Regions from separate parts of the Streptomyces sp. NPDC015661 genome, predicted to be linked through region 2. Evidence: riboswitches for the same ligand, from Rfam matches in the RefSeq annotation. Region 2 holds a riboswitch; each other region holds the start of a gene.
The links. Region 2 has a riboswitch for cyclic di-AMP ahead of ACF07V_RS33595 (M23 family metallopeptidase). Riboswitches for the same ligand answer to the same signal wherever they lie in the genome.

Region 1 (7,083 bases), on a different contig from region 2:
GTGCCGCAGCCGATCACCGCGACCCGCTCGCCGCGTCGGGGCAGGGCCGCGACGTGCTGGGGCAGGGTGCGGGCCGCCTGGCGCCAGGTCGCCGGCTGGGAGGCGATCTCCACGGCGGTGCGAGTGGTCATGCCGATCTCCTTGCAAGAAGAGTGCGCAATGATGATGGAAGTTGCTTGAAGTCGCTCCTATTCAAGCAGAAACACGCATCCTCTTTCCAGATCCCGCACCCTGTGGCGGCTAGAATCGGACGCGCGCACGAGCGGGGTGGTCATGTGGTCGCGGCCCCGGTGGAGGGAGGGACCCATGTCCAAGCACGAGCGGTGGAACACGCTCCTGGAGCTGCTCGCGGCCTCGGGGAAGCTGGAGGTGGAGGAGGCGGCGACCGCGCTCGACGTCTCCGCCGCGACGATCCGCCGGGACCTCGACGAGCTGGCCGAGCAGCAGCTGCTCGTACGGACGCGGGGCGGGGCCGTCGTGCACGGCGTCTCGTACGAGCTGCCCCTGCGGTACAAGTCGACGCGCCACGCGCCGGAGAAGCGGCGGATCGCGGAGGCGGTGGCGGATCTGGTCGCGCCCGGCGAGGTCGTCGGGCTCAACGGGGGTACGACGACGACGGAGGTCGCGCGGGCGCTCGCGCTGCGGTTCGCGAGCGGCCGGACCGAGGCTCCGGGAGCGGCGGTGTCGGCCGGGCCCGCGCTGACCGTGGTCACCAACGCGCTCAACATTGCCGGCGAGCTGGCGGTGCGTCCGCAGATCAAGATCGTCACCACGGGAGGCGTCGCACGCCCCCAGACCTATGAGCTGGTGGGTCCGCTGACGGTCGGGGTGCTCAACGAGGTCGTGCTCGACGTGGTGGTGCTCGGTGTCGACGGGGTCGACGCCGAACTCGGCGTGATGGCGCACCAGGAGGACGAGGCGAGCATCAGCCGGCTCTTCGCCGAGCGGGCGAGCCGGGTCGTCGTGGTGACCGACTCCTCGAAGATGGGCCGCAGGGCCTTCGCGCGGATCTGCGGTCTGGATCGGATCGATCTGCTGGTGACCGACACCGGCATCGCGCAGGAGACGGTGGAGCAGCTCACCGAGGCCGGGGTGAAGGTCCTCACCGTCTGAACCATGTGGCTCATTGGTCTGAAGATGAACCAATCGAGAGCCTCTGCCTCCAAGGCCTCTGTGTATTCACGCAGTAATTACCGCACGGCTGTATACCTTTAAGCTCCCCTCCCTCATCATGTCTCCGACGTGCCGCTGGGGCACACCGTGACAGGAGAGGCGGGGCATGATTCCCATCAGCCGCAGGGGGTTCGTCGGGATCGGCGCGGGGCTCATGGCGGGGGCCGCGCTGCCGCCGGTCCAGGCATCCGCATCAGCGAGCACCGCGACCGGCACCCTGACGGACGTGAAGCACGTGGTGATCCTCATGCAGGAGAACCGCAGCTTCGATCACTACTTCGGCACCCTGAAGGGCGTGCGGGGCTTCGGCGACCGCGCCGCGGGCAACCTGCCCGGCGGCTGGGGCATGTTCAACCAGCCCAACTGGGGCGGCCGCCAGTACCCCTGGAAGCTCAGCGACACGCCGCCCGCCGGCGGCGTCGACGGCGAGACCCTCGCACAGTGCAACGGCGACCTGCCGCACAGCTGGACCTCCCAGCACGCCGCGTGGAACAAGGGACGCCTCGACAACTGGGTCACGGGCGTGGGCAACACCCGGACGCTCGGCCACCTCGACCGCGGGGACATCCCCTTCCACTACGCGCTCGCCGACAACTACACGATCTGCGACGCGTACTTCTGCTCGACGCTGAGCGCCACGGGCCCCAACCGCACGTTCCTGTGGAGCGGGAAGATCGACGGCTCCAGCAAGGACGGGGGCGACGAGTCGGGCCTCACCTGGGAGTCGTACGCCGAGGCGCTCCAGCGCGCCGGGGTGAGCTGGAAGGTCTACCAGAACGCCCAGGACAACTACGGCGACAACGGTCTCGCGTACTTCAAGAAGTTCACCGACGCACGGCCCGGGGACCCGCTGTACGACCGGGGCATGGGCTCGGTCCCGAAGGTGACCGGCTCGACCCCGGACGACATCGCCGCGGCGATCCGCGCCGACGTCGTCGCGGGCACCCTCCCGCAGGTGTCCTGGGTGGTCGCGAGCGAGGCCTTCTCCGAGCACCCGTACGCCCCTCCGGGGGACGGCGCCCACTTCGTCGACCTCGTCTACCGCGCGCTGGCGGCGAACGCCGAGGTGTTCGACTCCACGGTGCTGTTCCTCAACTACGACGAGAACGACGGCTTCTTCGACCACGTGCCGCCGCCGGTCGCCCCTCCGGGCACCCCGGGCGAGTACCTCGACGGCGTGCCGATCGGTCTGGGCTTCCGCGTCCCGATGATTGTCATGTCCCCGTGGACCCGGGGCGGCTGGGTGAGCTCCGAGGTCTTCGACCACACCTCGGTGCTGCGCTTCATGGAGACCTGGACGACGGCGCTCGGCACCCCGGCCACCTGCCCCAACATCAGCGACTGGCGGCGGAAGGTGACGGGCGATCTGACCGGCGTCTTCGACTTCGCCCACCCGGTGTACGGAGTGCCCGCCGGCCTCCCCTCGACGGCGAAGGTCATCGGGCAGGCCACCTGCGGCCCGCTGCCGAATCCGGCGCCCCAGAACAACGCGCTGCCCGCCCAGGAGTCCGGCACCCGTCCGGCGCGCGCGCTGCCGTACCAGGTGAACGGCAACCTCGATCGCTTCGAGTTCGGCGCCGCGGGCAAGATCCTGGCCTGGTTCTCGATGACCAACCAGGGCACGGAGGCCAAGCGCTCCGCGCACTTCTCGATCCACCCGCACCAGTACCGGGACACGGCCGCCTGGCAGTACACCGTCGACCCGGGCGGCACGGCCACCGACTACTTCAACATCGGACTCGGCTCGGGCTCGGGGAAGTACGACATCTCGATGATGGGCCCCAACCGCTTCCTGCGCCGGTTCATCGGGGACGCGTCCAAGGCGGGCAAGGCCGTCGAGGTGGCCGCCCGCTTCGCGCCCGAGGCGGGGACGGGCAAGACGGCCCTGTGGTTCAGGATGACGAACACCTCGGCCGGTCCCGTCACCTTCACGATCCGTTCGAACGCCTACCGCTCCGACGGCCCGTGGACGTACACGGTGCCGGCGAACTCCAGCCGCGAGGACTTCTTCAACGCGGTGGCGTACAACGGCGGCTGGTACGACTTCACGATCTCCGCCGACATCGACGGAACCTGGTCGCGCCGGTACACCGGGCACATCGAGACCGGCGCCGCGAGCGTCAGCGGCTGATCCCGCCCCGGGATCCGGGCGGCGGCCGTGCGGTCGCCGTCCGGATCCCGGGCGTGCCGTCAGCGGCCGGCGAGCGCGGCGCGGCGGACCGTGGCGTCGAGGAGGGCGACCGCGTCGGCGGCCGTACGGCCGGGGGCCCGGTTCCACGGCCCGATCAGCTCCTGCCATCCCCGCGAGCGCAACTCGGTCATGATCCAGGCGGCCGCCTCGTTCATGGTGTCCGCGCCGCCGTAGCCGAGCCGGTGGGCTGCGAGCAGGGCCCCACAGACGCACCGTGCGCCGCGCACGTCCCGCAGCTTGTACGGGGCGTTCTGCCAGCCCCACTCCGTCAGCACCAGGCGCGCGTAGCCGAGGTGGACCGAGGGGCGCAGCTCGGGCTGTCCGATGCGGCGCCAGGCGTGCAGCCGGTCCGGCAGTACGGCTCCGAGGCGCCCCGGGAGCCGGCGCTCGACGGGCAGCGCCGGCGGCAGGGCGGCGAGCGCGTCGGCGACGAGCCGGTCCACGGGCACACTGAGCAGCTCCCGCCAGCCCTCCTCCGCGGGTGGCGAGGGCTCCGGGGCGTTCCAGTCCGTGACGATCCGCTGCCAGGTGGCGCTCTCGAAGAGGGCGGCCGCCTCGCGGTCGAGGGCGTCGGGGCTGAGCTGGGAGGTGGAAGGCGGCATGGGGGTGGCTCCTGGGTCGACTCCCTCCATCTTTCAAGACGAATGTCGGTTTTGCGACTTTTGCTCCCACTCGGAGAGTCGCCGGGAGGAACACGCCCCATCGCGGGGATTCCCCCCCTAATTACCCACCCCGGAATTACACCCCAAATTCGGACATTGCACTCCGGGTGATGCGACTCACTCGGGCAACCCGGTCGCCCGGCGACTCCTTCCCCCACCCCGTACCGGACAAGGAAGTTCGGCACCCCGGGGACGGCATCGATCTTGAATTCACCGAATTCATTGATCCATTTAACGGCACACGGCAACCACTCCCCTTGTTATCCGTCGCATTACTGGCCTACGGTCACCTCCATTCGAGCGGAACGCCCAATCCTGCCGCCGCTCGCTAAACCTCCCTTTTCACCCGACGGCAGGAGCGGGGGACCCACGAATACGCCGGTCCGGATTCCGGAACGGCTCGGGGTGAAGCCGCGTGCGCGCGGCCGGACAGCTCCCGTCCGAACCCGACAGCTCACCCCGCAGGCGCCGGAGAGGAAACCGTCATGCCTGCTCACGGTAAGCACCGCCGCCCCCGCCGCGTCCGCGTCTCGCGCGGCCTCGCCCTGGTCGGCACCGGTGGCGCCGCCCTGACCCTGCCGCTCATCGCCCCGGCCGTCGCCGGCGCGGCGCCCGTCTCCGGCGCCCCGCAGATCGCCGCCCAGTCTTTCGCCGCCCCCGCCGCGCCGGTCGCGGCCAAGGCGCCCGCCGCCCCGGCCGCCGCGCACACGTACACCGTCGTGAGCGGCGACTCGCTTTCCCTGATCGCCCACAAGAAGGGAATTCAGGGCGGCTGGAAGAGCCTTTACCGTGTCAACAAGAGCGTCGTGGGTGACAATCCGTCACTCATTCGCCCCGGTCTCGAACTGACGATTCGTCGGGATTCCGCGAAGGCAGCCCCCGCGAAGGCGAAGAAGTCCGCCACGACGGAGCGCGCGAGCCGCTCCGCGCACCGGTCGGCCACCCCCGCCGTCGCCACCGGTGCGGGCGCCTCGGCCGCCGCGGCCGCCCCGGCCGCCGTCAAGGCGGCCCCGGTCGCCGCCACCAACTACGCCGACAACCTCGACGGCTGGATCCGGGAGTCGCTGGCCATCATGGGCCAGCACGGCATCCCCGGCTCCTACGACGGGATCCTCCGCAACGTCATGCGCGAGTCCTCCGGCAACCCCCAGGCCATCAACCTCTGGGACTCCAACGCCGTCGCCGGCACCCCGTCGAAGGGCCTGCTCCAGGTCATCGAGCCGACCTTCCTCGCCTACCACGTGCCCGGCACGTCCATGGACCTGTTCGACCCGGTCGCCAACATCACCGCCGCCTGCAACTACGCGGCCGACCGCTACGGCTCCATCGACAACGTCAACTCGGCGTACTGACCGCCTGCCGCCGGAAGTGCTCCTGGAACCAGGAGGTGGCGAGGTCCGCCACCTCCTCCAGGGCACCCGGCTCCTCGAAGAGGTGACCGGCGCCGCCCACGACGGAGAGCCGGTTCTCACAGCGCAGCAGGGCCAGGGCCCGCCGGTTGAGGTCCAGGACCAGCGCGTCCGCGCCGCCCACCACCAGCAGCGTCGGGGCACGCACCCGGGCCAGGTGCTCGGCGGCGAGGTCCGGCCGGCCGCCGCGTGACACGACGGCGCTCACCGGGGACGCGGGATCGCCCGCCGCCCACAGCGCCGCGGCCGCGCCCGTGCTGGCGCCGAAGTACCCGAACGGGAGTCCCGTGCTCTCGGGCCTCGCGGCCAGCCACTCCGTGGCCCCGGCGAGCCTTCCGGCCAGGAGCGGGGTGTCGAAGACATGCGCCCGGTCGGTCGCCTCCGACTCGGTCAGCAGGTCGAAGAGCAGCGTCCCCAGGCCCGCCCGGTTGAGCGCCGCGGCGACGGCCCGGTTCCGCGGGCTGTGGCGGCTGCTGCCGCTGCCGTGGGCGAACAGGACGATGCCGCCCGCGTCCTCGGGCACCGCCAGGCGCCCACTCAGGGTGACCCCGCCGACCGGGATCCTCACGTCCGTGTCCCGCACGACGGGGGCCCGCGTGGCCCTGTTCCGCTCCAGGCAGGCGATCACCTCGGCGTCCGGGGTCTGCGAGAAGTCCCGGTAGAACTGCCCGATCGCGAAGAACAGCTCCGGCGCGTGCACGCTGACGGTCTCGTCGGCCTCGCCACCGAGGCGGGCCGTCCAGCCACGCGGCGCCACCGGGACCGCGAGGACGATCCGGGCCGCGCCCCGGGCCCGTACCACCCGGCAGGCCGCCAGCGCCGTGGCCCCGGTGGCCAGCCCGTCGTCGACCACGACGACCGTCCGCCCTTCGAGGGGCACCGACGGCCGGCTCCCCCGGTAACGCAGGGAGCGCTGCTCCAGCTCGGCGTGCTCCCGCTCCTCCACGGCGGCGAGATCGCGCTCTCCCACCCGGGTCTCCAGGAGCACCCGCTCGTTGAGCACCCGCACACCGCCCTCCCCCAGCGCCCCCATCGCGAGCTCCGGCTGGTGCGGCACCCCGAGCTTCCGGACGAGACAGATGTCGAGCGGCGCGTCGAGGGCGTCGGCGACCTCCGCCGCCACCGGGACGCCACCCCGTGGAAGCCCGAGGACCACGACGTCATGGCCCTTGAGGTGATCGAGGAGAGCGGCCAGCTGCCGCCCCGCGTCCGTACGATCGCTGAAGAACATGGTCCGCCGCCCTTCCGCCTGCGCGGCTCGGGCCCGGGGCGGAACGGTGTGCCCCGTCCCCTGCCCGTCCCTCCAGAGTAGTCGGGCCGCCCCGGTCGGCGGCGCCGCCCGATCGGCGGGCCGGCGCCGGACCGGTCAGCGGGACTGCAGGGCGTCGAGGGCCACGGCCTGGGCTATCGCGAGGCGCCGGTCGAGCTCCGGGTCGGCTATGTCGAGCACGTACCGGTCCCGGATCCCGAACAGCTTGTCGACCGACATGACGGAGCGACCGCCGTCGGCGAAGTCGAAGTGGTACGGCACGACGAACGGCACGAGGTCCGTGAACGGCAGGAACTCCCAGGCCCGCCGCAGCAGCGCCACCGTCTCGTTCCGCTCCTGTCCCGTGGCCTCCCGCCCCTCGCCCTCCCGGCTCAGGTG
Region 2 (7,083 bases):
GTGGTGCGGGCGAAGGTCCTGGTGAACTGCGCGGGGCTGCACTGCGACCGGATCGCCAGGCTCGCGGGTGACGACCCCGGGATGCGGATAGTCCCGTTCCGCGGGGAGTACTACGAGCTCGCGGATCCCTCGCTGGTCCGGGGCCTGGTCTACCCGGTGCCGGACCCGGCGTTCCCGTTCCTCGGGGTGCACCTGACCCGGGGCATCGACGGCGGTGTCCACATCGGGCCGAACGCGGTCCCGGCGCTGGCGAAGGAGGGGTACGGCTGGTCGGTCGTCCGCCCGCGCGAGCTGGGCGCCACGCTGGCGTGGCCCGGCTCCTGGGCGATCGCCCGCGCGCACTGGCGGTACGGCGCCGGCGAGCTGCACCGGTCGGTCTCGAAGCGGGCGTTCACGGAGGCGGTGCGGCGGCTGCTGCCGGTCGTCGAGGAGTCCGACCTGCGGCGGGCGGCGCCGGGGGTGCGGGCGCAGGCGGTGCTGCGGGACGGGACGCTGGTCGACGACTTCCTGATCCGCGAGGCGGAGCGGACGGTCCACGTCCTGAACGCCCCGTCGCCCGCGGCGACGGCGTCCCTCCCGATCGGCCGCGAGGTCGCGACCCGGGCCCTGGCCCGGCTGTAGCCCCGCGCGATGCGGACCGCCCGATGCGGACCGCCCGATGCGGACCGCGCCATGCGGACCGCCCGATGCGGACCGCGCGATGCGGACCGCGCGATGCGGGCCGCGCGGTCGGGCGAGGGGCCGCCGTAGAATTGGGCGCATTGTGTCTGAGCAGATTGAGAACGCCCCGCAGCCCGTCGCCGACCCCGCACCGTCCGTCGCGCGTCGCGGCAGTCGGATGTTCGCCCCCGGCGAGGGGCCCATGCCCGATCCCGCCGGGGCCCATCACGAGCGGCGGATCCGGAGCTTCCAGCCGCGCCGCAGCCGTGTCACGTACGGGCAGGCCGAGGCCATGCTGAAGCGGTGGCCCGACTGGGGCCTCGACATCGACGGCAAGCGGGCCCTCGATCTCGAAGAGATGTTCGAGGGACTGCCGGTCGTTCTCGAGATCGGGTTCGGCATGGGCGAGGCGACCGCCCAGATGGCCGCCGCCGATCCCGGCACCGGGATCCTCGCCGTGGACGTGCACACCCCCGGCCAGGGCAACCTCCTCGGTCTCGCCGACCGCAACGGCCTCACCAACGTCCGGGTCGCCAACGGCGACGCGATCATCCTGCTCCGCGAGATGCTCGGCGACGCGACCCTCGACGGCTGCCGGGTCTACTTCCCGGACCCCTGGCCCAAGGCCCGCCACCACAAGCGCCGGCTCATCCAGCCCGAGTTCCTCAGCCTCCTCGCGCCCCGGATGAAGCCCGGCGCCGTGCTCCACTGCGCCACGGACTGGGAGGAGTACGCCGTCCAGATGCTGGAGGTGCTCTCCGCGCATCCGGACTACGAGAACACCCAGGCCGACGGCGGCTACGCGCCCCGCCCCGACTTCCGTCCCCTCACCCGCTTCGAGGGCCAGGGACTCGACAAGGGCCACGTCGTCCACGATCTGCTCTTCCGGAGGAAGTGACAGAGAAGGTAACTCCTTCGCCCCATGTCGGTGGGGGTCGTTAGGGTCGCTCACGTGTCGAACCCCGCCCCCGCCGGAACCGAGGCCGCTCCCGTCCCGCACCGGGACACCGAGGAGCCGTCCTTCCCCGCCGCCGCCGACCGAACCCAGTGGCGCTACCGGCCGCGCCGGTCCTTCTGGCGCAGCCGGCTGGTCCGCGCGATCGCCCTCGTGACGCTGCTCGCGCTCTGCGCCCTCGTCATCCTGGCGCTGGTCCGCGAGCAGACCGGCACGCAGGGCTTCCTCGTCGGCCTGGGCCTCGCCGTGCTTCCCGTACCGCTGCTCATGTCGGCGTTCCGCTGGCTCGACCGGGTCGAGCCGAGCCCCTGGAAGAACATGCTGTTCGCGTTCGCCTGGGGCGCCTTCGCCGCCGCCCTCGTCGCGATCCTGGCGAACTCCTTCGCGGTCCGCTGGATCGCCACCGCCACGGCCGATCCGGACTCCGCCGACACGCTCGGGGCCACCGTCATCGCTCCGGTGGTGGAGGAGAGCGCGAAGGCCGCCGCGATCCTGCTGCTGTTCCTCTTCCGCAGGAAGGACTTCGGCGGTCTCGTCGACGGCGTCGTGGTCGCCGGTTTCACCGCGACCGGCTTCGCCTTCACCGAGAACATCCTCTATCTCGGCAACGCCTTCGGCGAGGACCAGGAGTTCGGCTCCTCCGGTCTCGGTTCGGTGACCGCAGCGACCTTCTTCGTACGGGTGGTGATGTCGCCGTTCGCGCACCCCCTCTTCACCGTGCTCACCGGCATAGGCTTCGGCTTCGCCGCCCTCGCGCCGCGCGGCAAGCGGCTGCGCCGGGTGCTGCTGCCGCTCGCCGGGCTCCTGCTCGCCATGAGCCTGCACGCCGCCTGGAACGGCTCGGCCACCTTCGGCGGCCCGCTGGCCTTCTACGCGGTGTACGGGGCGCTCATGGTCCCGGCCTTCGGCCTGCTGACCTGGCTGGCGGTGTGGAGCCGGCAGCGCGAGCTGCGCACGATATCCGGGGAGCTCCCGGCGTACGCCGCGGCCGGCTGGCTCGCCCCCACCGAGCCGCTCGCGCTGTCCTCGATGCGCGCCCGGCAGATGGCCCGCTCGTTCGCCGCCCGCACGTACGGCGGGCCGGCCGCGCGGACGGTCGGCGAGTACGAGTCCTTCGCGACGACCCTGGCGTTCCTGCGGGACCGGGCCCGGCGCGGCACGGCGGGACCCGACTTCCCGGCCCGGGAGCAGGAGCTGCTGCACCACCTCTGGCAGCGCCGCGCGGTCGCCTCCCCGGCCCTCACGTACGCGGCGCGGGCGACGGGCCGGGCCTGGGCGCCGCCGCAGTACCTGGACTACGACGGCTACAACCCGTACCGGAGTTAGGGGCTGTCCGGCGGGTCAGGGCCGGATGGGTTCTAGGCCTCCGAGGCCTCGGTCAGCAGCTTCAGCTCGGCCTCCGTCAGCTTCAGGTCGGCCGCCGCGACGAGGGCCGGGAGCTGTTCGACCGTGCGGGCCGAGGCGATCGGCGCGGCGACGGTCGGCCGGGCGGCGAGCCAGGCGAGGGCGACGGTGGCGAGCTCCGCCTCGTGCGCCTCGGCGACGGTGTCGAGGGCGGAGAGGACGGCCCGGCCGCGCTCGGTGTCCAGGTGCTTGGCGGCGCCCGCGGCACGGACGCTGTCGATGTCGGCACCGGGGCGGTACTTGCCGGTGAGGAAGCCGGCCGCGAGCCCGTAGTACGGGACGGCCGCGAGCCCGGCCTGCTCGACGGTCTCCAGGAGCGGGCCCTCGTAGGTGTCGCGGGAGACCAGGTTGTAGTGCGGCTGGAGGGCGACGTAGCGGGTGAGGCCCTCGGCCTCGGCGAAGTCGAGGGAGGCGCGCAGCCGCTCCGGGGAGATGTTGGAGGCGGCGACGGCCCGCACCTTGCCGTCCTTCACCAGCTGGTCGAGGGCGGTGACGATCTCCTCGACCGGGACGGACTCGTCGTCGAAGTGCGTGTAGTACATGTCGATGTGGTCGGTGCCGAGGCGGCGCAGGGACTCCTCCGCGCCCGCCTTGATGGTGGGGGCGGAGAGGCCCTTGAAGCGGGGGTGGGCGCCGACCTTGGTGGCGACGACGATGTCGGAGCGGTTGCCCCGGGAGGCGAGCCAGCGGCCGATGACGGTCTCGGACTCGCCGCCCTCGTTGCCCTCGGCCCACGCGGAGTAGACGTCGGCGGAGTCGACGAAGTTGCCGCCCGCGGCGGCGTAGGCGTCGAGGACGGCGAAGGACTCGGCCTCGTCGGCGGTCCAGCCGAAGACGTTGCCGCCCAGGGCCACGGGGAAGACGTGCAGGTCGGAGTCGCCCAGCGTGCGGAGAGAAGTCATGCGTGGATCAACCACGCCCGCCGCTGGGCCTATTCCGTGCGGGTGCCTCAGAGGCTGAGGCCCTTGGAGCGGAGCCAGGCCGCCGGGTCGATGCCGTCGCCGCCGGCGGTGTGGACCTCCATGTGGAGGTGGGCGCCGGTGACGTTGCCGGTGGCGCCGACGCGGCCGATGGTCTCGCCGGTGCTCACGGTCTGGCCGGCGCTGACCAGCATGGACGAGAGGTGGCAGTACCAGACCTCGGTGCCGTCCTCCAGCTCCAGGACGATCCGGTAGCCGTAGGAGCCGGACCAGCCGGCCGACTTGACGGTGGCGCCGTGGACCGCCTTGAGCGGGGTGCCCGTGGGGGCGGCGAAGTCGAGGCCGGTGTGGTAGCCGGAGGACCACATCGAGCCGGCCTGCATGTAGGTGGCGGTGAGGGTGTACGAGGAGACGGGCAGCGAGTAGCTGGCGGCGAGCTGGGCGAGGCGCTCGGCCTCGGCCGCCGCTTCCGCCTTCGCCCTGGCCTCCGCCTCGGCCTTCGCCTTGGCTTCCGCCTCGGCCTTCGCCTTCGCGTCGGCGGCCGCCTTCTCCGCGGCCGCTTCCTTGGCCGCGGCCTCCGCGGCGGCCTTCTCGGCGGCCGCCTTCTCCGCGGCGGCGAGCTCGGCGGCGTCGGCGGAGGCCTGCTGCTGCTCGGCCTGCTGGAGGATGCGGGCCCGCAGGGCCTCGCCCGCGGCGGGGGCGGCGGCCTGCTCGGTGCCCTCGTCGGCCGCGGTGGTGTACGTGGCGGAGGTGAGCGGGTTCGGGTTGGCGCGGTCCGCGCTGACGGGCGCGCTCTCCTCGGGGAGGAGGTCGCCGACGCCGGGGAGGTCGTGGGCGTCCGGCAGGTCAAGGTCGGGGAGGTCCGGCAGCGATATCGCCACCGGGGGCTTCTCCTGCGCGGTGGCGAGGCCGCCCGCGCCGACGGCGGCGATCACGCCGACGCCGAGGACGGTGGAGGAGCGGGCGAAGTTGGAGCGCTGCTTGACGACCCGGTGCCGGCCGCCGGAGCGGCTCTCGGCGCGCAGGGAGCCCTCGGTGGGGTTCCACTCGGTGCCCGGGGCGGCGGGACCCGCACCACCACCGAAGGCATCGAAGGGGGCTTCGGGTGCGGGGGTGTTGGACGCCACGGGGGCGCGCTCCTTTCCTTCCGTCTCGCCTACCGGGTTAGCTGACGGGTTCGGAGCGGGAAGGTCTCCTACGGGCACGCTCGCACGAGTGCGAAGGGGCCCGATTCACCCCAAGTGGTGGTTCCCCGGTTCCTTTTCAGGATTCGGCGCGTGCGCACGGTGCCGCCTCTTGCGACGGCTGGGACGACCGCGCTGCGTTATCGAACGTTAATAGACAGGGGGTCCCGATTCCAAGCCGTTGCCCTTGATCATTCGTTGAATTGAGAGGTAATGGCCCGACTTGACCCCCCTTCAGAGCGAGCCCGTCAAACACTCGCGATCTGACGTTATGTCAATTGTTATCGCAGTGACACCCTTCGACTACGCCTGGTGACCGGACCCGTCCGGCGGCACCACCGGCATCGTCCGGCGCCGCTCGGGCTGCCCCGTCGCCGGGCGGCTCACCGCGAGCAGCGCCATGTCGTCGGTCGCCCCGCCGCCCGTGTGCAGCCGTACGTCGTCCACGAGCGCGTCGAGCAGCTCCTCGGGCCCCGGGAAGATCCGCCCGGCCAGCCGCGCGGCCGGATCGTAGAAGACGCCCTGCGCGTTCCGCGCCTCCGAGAGGCCGTCCGTGTAGAAGAGCAGCGTCGCGCCCGGCGGGAACGGCCGTCCCTCGGCCCGGTCCGGCCACGGCGCCAGGTCGCCCATCCCGAGCGGCAGCGCCGCCTCGCCCGGCTCCAGGGACTCCAGCCGCCCGTCCGCGTGCAGCATCAGCGGAGGCGGGTGCCCGCGGTTGACGACCCGGACGAAGCCGTCGAAGGTCCCGGCTCCGTCGGAGCGCGGGATCTCGGCGAGCACCGCCGTGGTGAACCCCTCGAAGGCGTCGAGCCCGTCCCGGCGGGTGCCCTCCCGGGCCAGCGCCCGTTCGAGCCGCTGCGCCACGCCCTCCAGGGTCCGCTCCTGCTCCGCCGCCTCCCGGAAGGCCCCGATGACGACGGCGACGGCCTCCACGGCGTCCATCCCCTTGCCCCGGACGTCCCCGACCACGAGCCGCACCCCGTGCGGGGTGTCCTGGACGGCGAAGAGGTCCCCGCCGATGAACGCGTCGGCCTGCGCCGCCTCGTACCGCGCCGCGCACTGCAGCCCGCCGATCCGCTCGGCGGGCATCGGCAGCACCGCCTTCTGCGCGGTCTCCGCGATGACCCGCGCCGAGGCGAGCCGCTCGCCGCTGCGGCGCACGACCCGGTTGATGAGGAGCGCGAGCGCGGAGACGGTGACGACGGTCAGGGTCTCGGTGAGGGCGGGGATCTCGTCGACGGTGCCGTTGTAGACGTGCAGCCCGATCGAGGCGAGGACGGCGGCGATCCCGGTGAGCAGGGTGGTCAGCAGGGAGAAGAAGGGTGCGGCGATCAGCGGGGCGGCGGAGAAGAGCGGCGCCGCCGTGTACTCGGGCGGTGTCGCCAGGTCGAAGACGACACCGCCCAGGATGACCAGCGGGGGCAGCGCGCGGATGAACCGCCGGGCGCCGCCGTACGCGGGGCGGCCGCTCTCACCGCCCCGCCGCCCTCCGCCCGCCGCTCCTAGGGGGTGCCCCACCTGTGCTCTCCTGCCCGGTCCGACCGGCCGCGGTCCGCACCGCGCCCTCCCAGGGTGGCCGCCGCCGGACGGGGCGGCGACTCCCACGGGGCCGAGTGGCGTACGGGGGCGGCCGGCCGCCCCACCCCCGACGGCCTCAGTCGGCGTCCAGCCGCCCACTCCGGCCGAGCAGCGCCATCGCCGCCGCGCACACCAGGCCCACCGCGCACAGCACCAGCCACGGCAGCGCCGACCAGCCGGTGACGTCGAGGAGTGCGCCCGTCCCCAGGTTCCCGAGGGTGATCCCGACCCCGCACACGGTGTTGTAGAGCCCGTAATGGGTGGCCACCCAGCGGCCCCGGGACAGCGCGACCACGGTGTCCATCTCGTACGGGTAGAGCACCGCGTTCGCGACGGCCAGGACCGCCGCGCACAGCAGCAGCCCCACCAGGCCGCGCCCCAG
Region 3 (7,083 bases), on a different contig from region 2:
GGCCTGGGCCTGGGCCTGGCCGGCGCCGGAGACCGCGAGGACCGCGGCCGCGAGCGCGGGGAGCACGGCCGCGCGCATCCGAGTGGGTGTCATGGCCCGAGCGTGGCCCGTGCCGACGGCCCGACCGGACCGGACACGCGTGTGCTGTGCCGCATGGCCTACGACTTACCCCTCCCGCGGCGCCCGGGCCTCCGGGTTGTGCCAGAGCGGGGCCGGCGGGCCCAGGAGGCGTTCGGCGGCGGAGCTCGGGCGGGTGGCGAAGCGGCCCACGGACGGCAGCGTGTCGTGGTGGATCCGCGCCGGGTCGGTGCCCAGCTCCTCCAGGACCTCGCGGACCTCCGTGACGAAGGCCGGCGGCCCGGCGAGGTAGACGTCGTGCGCCGACCAGTGGACGCAGGCCCGCAGGGCCTGGAGCAGCCGCTCGGTCGCCTGGTCCCTGCGCTGCCGGGGCGCGGCCGTGATGTAGGTGACGCTGAGCCGGGGGAGGCGCGCCCTCAGGAGCTCGGCGTCCTCGCGCCCGTACAGGTACTCCTTGGCGCGGGCCACCACGAACAGCCGGCCTTCGAGCTCCGGCTCGGTCCCGGCGGCCTCCGCGAGCAGCGCCCGCACCGGGGCCCAGCCCGTACCGCCGCATATATAGGTGCGGAGTCCGCCCGGCGGCGTCCGCGCGGTCAGCGCGCCGCCGGGGGCGCTGAGCCGCAGCACCTCGCCCGGGCCCGTCTCCTCGACGAGCGCCGTGCTCATGGCGCCCCCCGCGACCCGGCTGACGTGCAGCTCCACGGTGCCGTCGGGGCGGGGCGCGTCGGCGAGGGAGTAGGTGCGCCAGACGCGCGGGACCCGCAGCGTGCTGACGCTGACGTACTGGCCGGGGCGGAACGGCAGCGGCTGCCGGGGGCGGAGGGTGAGGACGGCCAGGTCGTCGCCGTACCGCTCGTGCCGGACGACGTCCGCGTCCCACCAGGCGGGCTCCCCGGCCCCGGCCGCGGTGTCGGCGCCCGCGAGCATCAGGTCGGCGACGAGGCCGTACGCCTCGGTCCACGCCTTCTCCGCCTCGATGGTCCAGGCGGCGCCGGCGGCGTGCGCGAACGCGGCGAGCAGGCTCTGCCCGACGGCGGCGTACAGCGCGGGGGAGGCGAGGAACTTGCGGTGGTCGCGGCCCAGCTGCCCCAGGTACGTCGCGAGGCCGGGGTCCTCCAGGTGGGTCACCACATGGGTGAGCGCGGCGAAGAGCCGGTCCCGCTGGGGGACCATGTCCTCGGGGAAGAGCTCGCGCACGCCGGGGTTGTGCCAGAAGAGGTGCGAGTAGAAGAAGGTGACGGCCTGGTCGGCCCGTCTCTCGACGATCGCGAACGTACTTCTGAGCAGTTGAGGATCCACTGACAAGAATCTAAGGCACAGCCTGTACCGCTTGATCACAGGTTCTCCACGAACGTGCCTCGTGGCGCCGCTCGTACGTGACTCCCGTTCCGCCCCGACGTGGCTTCATGGCGCCGCTCGTACGTGACTCCCGTTCCGCCCGGACGTGGCTTCATGGCGCCGCCCGTACGTGACTCCCGTTCCGCCCGGACGTGGCTCCCGGGCCCGCCCTGTACGGTCGTGCCGTGAGTACGACCCCCGGCCCCGCCCCCGCCCCCACGCTCTTCACCTGGGAGTTCGCGAGCGATCCGTATCCCGCCTACGCCTGGCTGCGGGAGCACGCGCCCGTGCACCGGACGACGCTGCCCAGCGGGGTCGAGGCCTGGCTCGTGACCCGGTACGCGGACGCCCGGCAGGCCCTCGCCGACCAGCGGCTCTCCAAGAACCCCGCGCACCACGACGAGTCGCCGCACGCGAAGGGGAAGACGGGCATCCCGGGCGAGCGCAAGGCCGAGCTGATGACGCATCTGCTCAACATCGACCCGCCGGACCACACCCGGCTTCGTCGGCTCGTCTCGAAGGCCTTCACCCCGCGCCGGGTCGCCGAGTTCGCGCCGCGCGTGCAGGAGCTGACGGACCGGCTCATCGACTCCTTCGTGGAGCGGGGGAGCGCCGACCTCATCCACGAGTTCGCCTTCCCGCTCCCCATCTACGCGATCTGCGATCTCCTCGGGGTGCCGCAGGAGGACCAGGACGACTTCCGGGACTGGGCCGGGATGATGATCCGGCACGGTGGAGGGCCGCGCGGCGGGGTCGCCCGGTCGGTGAAGAAGATGCGCGGCTATCTCGCCGAGCTGATCCACCGCAAGCGCGAAGGCCTGCGGCAAGAAGGGGCGGACGACCTGATCTCGGGGCTCATCAAGGCCTCCGACCACGGCGAGCACCTCACCGAGAACGAGGCCGCCGCGATGGCGTTCATCCTTCTCTTCGCCGGCTTCGAGACGACCGTCAATCTGGTCGGAAACGGACTTTACGCGCTTCTCCGGCACCCCGAGCAGCGCGCGCGGCTCCAGGACTCGCTCGCCGCCGGGGAGACCGGGCTCCTGGAGACCGGCGTCGAGGAGCTGCTGCGGTACGACGGGCCCGTGGAGATGGCGACCTGGCGGTACGCGACGCGGGAGCTGACCATCGGTGGGCAGGCGATCCCGGCGGGCGACCCGGTGCTCGTGGTGCTCGCCGCGGCGGACCGGGACCCGGAGCGGTTCGACGGGCCGGACACGCTCGACCTCGCCCGCCGCGACAACCAGCACCTCGGATACGGGCACGGCATCCACTACTGCCTCGGCGCCCCGCTCGCCCGCCTCGAAGGGCAGACCGCGCTCGCGACCCTGCTGACTCGGCTGCCGGATCTGCGACTTGCCGCGGATCCGTCCGAACTCCGGTGGCGGGGTGGGCTCATCATGCGTGGATTGCGCACGCTTCCGGTGCAGTTCTCCCCTTCCGTACCACTCTTGGCTACTGACGGACCATCAGGAATGTGATCTTTACGTGATCGGGGGGCGATCGACTTGTGACGGGCGTTCGAATGCCGCTACGTTTCCCGGCAGTCTCAGCCGTCACGCGAAAGGCGTTCCTATGCGTTCCGGGAACGGACGACACCGTCGCCCCCGTCAGGCCCCCGCCATCGTCGTCGCCGCGGGCGTGACCGGATCCGCCATGGCGCTGCCGCTGCTCGCCACCGGATCCGCGTCCGCCGCCGACGCCGCCACCTGGGACCGGGTCGCCGAGTGCGAGTCCGGTGGCCAGTGGAGCGCCAACTTCGGCAACGGCATGTACGGCGGCCTCCAGTTCACCCAGGACAGCTGGGAGCGGAACGGCGGCCTGACGTACGCGCCCAGCCCCGACCTGGCCAGCCGTGCCCAGCAGATCGCGGTGGCCGAGAAGGCGCTCGCCAAGGGCAGCGACGAGTGGGCCACCTGCGCTCCGATCGCCGGCCTGAAGAACGACGGCAAGGCCACTGGTGTGAACCCCGGCCCGGCCGCCGTCCCGACCACCCCCGCGGGCCCGCTCCCCGAGTCCAACCGCACCACGGGGAACGAAGGGTCCGCGGCGGGGCGGTCCGCCGCGTCCGCGACCCCCGCCACTCCCGCGACGCCCGCCACGCCGAGCGCTCCGGCGAGCTCCGCCACTCCGGCCGCGCCCGCCACTCCCGCGACCCCGGTCACGCCCGACGCGTCCGTTACGCCCGGTACGCCGGATTCGCCCGAGACGCCGAAGGGTGACACGCCGTCGGCCACACCCGGCACCGGCAAGCACCGGGGCGAGGCGGCCCCGGAGGAATCCGGCACAACGGACGACTCGGTCGAAACCGGTCGGCACGCCTCGGGTGCGGGCAAGTCCACGGAAAAGGTCGACGCCACGCCGGTGACTGACGAAGCGAAGAATTCGGGCGCAACGGACAGTCAGGGCACTTCGGGCGAGTACACCGTCCAGCCGGGTGACAGCCTGTCCGGCATTGCGGAGGAGAACGAACTCCCCGGAGGCTGGACCGCCCTCTATGACGCCAACAAGGGGACGGTGGGCGTCGATCCGGACCTCATCCTGCCTGGTCAGAGCCTTGACCTGACGGCCGGTTCGACGGCGACGGCAGGCTAGTTCGCGGGCTTATGTCCGGTTCTGGGCAAGTGAGACATGGGTCTCTTCGTCCCAACTGGCGTGTCACGTCCGCAAACTTTGCTTCCGTCACCTCTCACCTGCGCAAACACCGCCCACCGGAGGGCAAGTAGGGGCGATTTTTCCGCAATGAGCCTCTTTGAACTTCCGGTGGGTCTGTGTCTACGGTCGTGACCGCTCGCCACCGCGGGCCCCGTCGACCGAAACGCCGAATCCTGCCGTCGGCCGATGGGAACAGTCGTCGCGCAAGCGCCGAAGGCAGGAGTGGGGGACCCAAGGTAAGTGCCGGTCCCGGCCGTTGAGACAGACGGCCGACGATCGGCTTGGGGTGAAGCCGCGTGCAAGGACACGCGGCCGGGCAACTTTCCGGCCCGAACCCGACAGCTCACCTCACAGGCGTCGGTGAGGAGAATTCCCATGCTGTTTTCCGCCAAGGGCAAACACCGCCGTCCCTCCAAGGCCACCCAGGTCGCCGCGCTCGTCGGCGTCACCGGTGTCGCCGTCGCCGCCCCGCTGCTGACCGCGGGCACCGCCTCGGCCGCCACCACCGCCGAGTGGGACACCGTCGCCCAGTGCGAGTCCGGCGGCAACTGGTCCATCAACACCGGCAACGGCTTCTACGGCGGCCTGCAGTTCACCAACTCCACCTGGGCCGCCTTCGGTGGCACCGCCTACGCCCCGCGCGCCGACCTGGCCTCGAAGGCCCAGCAGATCACCATCGCCGAGAAGGTCCTCGCGGGCCAGGGCAAGGGTGCCTGGCCGAGCTGCGGCGTCGGCCTCTCCAGCGCCTCCTATGACGGCGGCGCCGCCGAGACCGCCCCGCAGCAGAGCGCGCCCCAGCCGGCCGCCCCGAAGCAGCAGGAGCGTCGCGCCGAGGAGCCGACCACCCGCAGCGAGCAGCGCCAGGCCCCGAAGGCCGCCGCTAAGAAGACCGTCACCACCCCGACCGGCAAGAAGGTCAAGAAGGGTGACGGCGAGTACAAGGTCGTCGCCGGCGACACCCTCAGCAAGATCGCCCAGGCGCACGGCGTCAAGGGCGGCTGGGCCAAGCTCTTCGAGCTGAACAAGGACGTCGTCGAGAACGCCGACCTGATCTACCCGGGCCAGCAGCTCCACCTGAAGTGAGCCCGGCGGCTCGCGTGAGTCCGGCGGCTCACGCGGCCCCGACGACCCTCCCGCGGTGACCACCCCGGTCCGGCGTGCCCTTCCCCCGTGCGCGCCGGACCGGGGTTTCCCCTTTCTACGGCGAAGCCGACCGCTTTACGGCGAACCCGACCGCTTCCACGGAGAAACCGACCGCCCCGAGGGTTACCGTCCAGTAGATCTGGGGTCCTTCGTCCCGTGATGCGTGCCCTTGGGTCCTTTTTCGTCCCAGGGGGCGGGCGCACGGCGGGCCGGAGCCCCCGAGCCGGTTAGGCTCTTGTCGCAAGGCCACGCGACCCTGCACGACCTTGCGTCACATCCAGCGTCACATCCCAGAAGGAGATGCTCGTGCCGTCCATCGACGTCGTCGTAGCCCGGGAAATCCTGGACTCCCGAGGCAACCCCACGGTCGAGGTCGAGGTCGGCCTCGACGACGGCAGCACCGGTCGTGCTGCTGTTCCGTCCGGCGCCTCCACCGGTGCGTTCGAGGCCATCGAGCTTCGCGACGGTGACCCGAACCGCTACCAGGGCAAGGGTGTCGAGAAGGCCGTCCTCGCCGTCATCGAGCAGATCGGCCCGGAGCTCGTCGGCTACGACGCCACCGAGCAGCGCCTCATCGACCAGGCCATGTTCGACCTGGACGCCACGGAGAACAAGGGCTCGCTCGGCGCCAACGCCATCCTCGGCGTCTCCCTCGCCGTCGCGCACGCCGCCTCCGAGGCCAGCGACCTGCCCCTCTTCCGCTACCTGGGCGGCCCGAACGCGCACCTGCTGCCCGTTCCGATGATGAACATCCTCAACGGTGGGTCGCACGCCGACTCCAACGTCGACATCCAGGAGTTCATGATCGCCCCGATCGGCGCGGAGTCCTTCTCCGAGGCCCTCCGCTGGGGCACCGAGGTCTACCACACCCTCAAGTCCGTCCTGAAGACCAAGGGCCTCTCCACCGGCCTCGGCGACGAGGGCGGCTTCGCCCCGAACCTGGACTCCAACCGCGAGGCGCTCGACCTCATCCTGGAGGCCATCAAGCAGGCCGGCTACGTCCCGGGCAAGGACATCGCGCTGGCGCTCGACGTCGCCGCGTCCGAGTTCTACAAGGACGGCAAGTACGAGTTCGAGGGCAAGTCCCGCTCGGCCGCCGAGATGACCGAGTACTACGAGGAGCTCGTCTCCGCGTACCCGCTGGTCTCCATCGAGGACCCGCTGTTCGAGGACGACTGGGCCGGCTGGAAGGTCATCACCGACAAGCTCGGCGCCAAGGTCCAGCTCGTCGGCGACGACCTGTTCGTCACCAACCCGGAGCGCCTCGCCCGCGGCATTGAGGAGGGCACCGCCAACGCCCTCCTGGTCAAGGTCAACCAGATCGGTTCGCTGACCGAGACCCTGGACGCCGTCGAGCTCGCCCAGCGCAACGGCTTCAAGTGCATGATGTCGCACCGCTCCGGCGAGACCGAGGACGTCACCATCGCCGACCTCGCCGTCGCCACCAACTGCGGCCAGATCAAGACCGGCGCCCCGGCCCGCTCCGAGCGCGTCGCCAAGTACAACCAGCTCCTGCGCATCGAGGAGATCCTCGACGACGCCGCGGTCTACGCCGGCCGCAGCGCCTTCCCGCGCTTCAAGGGCTGAGCTACTCCCTGAAGCAGCCTCCGTACGTCCCCGCACTCGGTCCCGTACCGTGTGCGGGGACGTCCGCGTGAACAGGGGAGGCGACACGACATGGCCGCGAAGGACCGGGACCGGTTCTCGACCGCGACCCGGATCAGGCTGCTCGGCGAGCAGACCGCCGCCCGTGTCTACCGCTCCCAGACCCGCCGCCAGGCCCGCCGCTCCCGGCTCACCGGCCGCGCGGCCTTCCTCGCCCTCGTGGTCTGCTCCCTCGTCGTGGCGCTCGCCTACCCGATGCGGAGC

Region 1: it holds a riboswitch for cyclic di-AMP, as region 2 does, so the genes downstream of both, ACF07V_RS05035 (transglycosylase SLT domain-containing protein) here and ACF07V_RS33595 (M23 family metallopeptidase) in region 2, are expected to answer to the same signal.
Region 3: it holds a riboswitch for cyclic di-AMP, as region 2 does, so the genes downstream of both, ACF07V_RS27515 (transglycosylase family protein) here and ACF07V_RS33595 (M23 family metallopeptidase) in region 2, are expected to answer to the same signal.

What each region holds. Positions count from the first base shown of each region.
Region 1 is NZ_JBIBST010000002.1:115,745-122,827, forward strand. It holds gene ACF07V_RS05015 (SIS domain-containing protein) at 1-131, opposite strand, end outside; gene ACF07V_RS05020 (DeoR/GlpR family DNA-binding transcription regulator) at 307-1,113, shown strand; gene ACF07V_RS05025 (phosphocholine-specific phospholipase C) at 1,280-3,304, shown strand; gene ACF07V_RS05030 (hypothetical protein) at 3,364-3,966, opposite strand; cyclic di-AMP (ydaO/yuaA leader) riboswitch at 4,343-4,507, shown strand; gene ACF07V_RS05035 (transglycosylase SLT domain-containing protein) at 4,512-5,378, shown strand; gene ACF07V_RS05040 (phosphoribosyltransferase family protein) at 5,362-6,666, opposite strand; gene ACF07V_RS05045 (hypothetical protein) at 6,802-7,083, opposite strand, start outside.
Region 2 is NZ_JBIBST010000016.1:17,671-24,753, forward strand. It holds gene lhgO (L-2-hydroxyglutarate oxidase) at 1-621, shown strand, start outside; gene trmB (tRNA (guanosine(46)-N7)-methyltransferase TrmB) at 839-1,558, shown strand; gene ACF07V_RS33585 (PrsW family intramembrane metalloprotease) at 1,583-2,941, shown strand; gene ACF07V_RS33590 (aldo/keto reductase) at 2,974-3,921, opposite strand; gene ACF07V_RS33595 (M23 family metallopeptidase) at 3,969-5,066, opposite strand; cyclic di-AMP (ydaO/yuaA leader) riboswitch at 5,078-5,225, opposite strand; gene ACF07V_RS33600 (PP2C family protein-serine/threonine phosphatase) at 5,427-6,641, opposite strand; gene ACF07V_RS33605 (MFS transporter) at 6,778-7,083, opposite strand, start outside.
Region 3 is NZ_JBIBST010000010.1:303,047-310,129, forward strand. It holds gene ACF07V_RS27495 (hypothetical protein) at 1-93, opposite strand, end outside; gene ACF07V_RS27500 (globin domain-containing protein) at 166-1,377, opposite strand; gene ACF07V_RS27505 (cytochrome P450) at 1,602-2,897, shown strand; gene ACF07V_RS27510 (transglycosylase family protein) at 2,992-4,011, shown strand; cyclic di-AMP (ydaO/yuaA leader) riboswitch at 4,270-4,443, shown strand; gene ACF07V_RS27515 (transglycosylase family protein) at 4,447-5,154, shown strand; gene eno (phosphopyruvate hydratase) at 5,515-6,801, shown strand; gene ACF07V_RS27525 (septum formation initiator family protein) at 6,892-7,083, shown strand, end outside.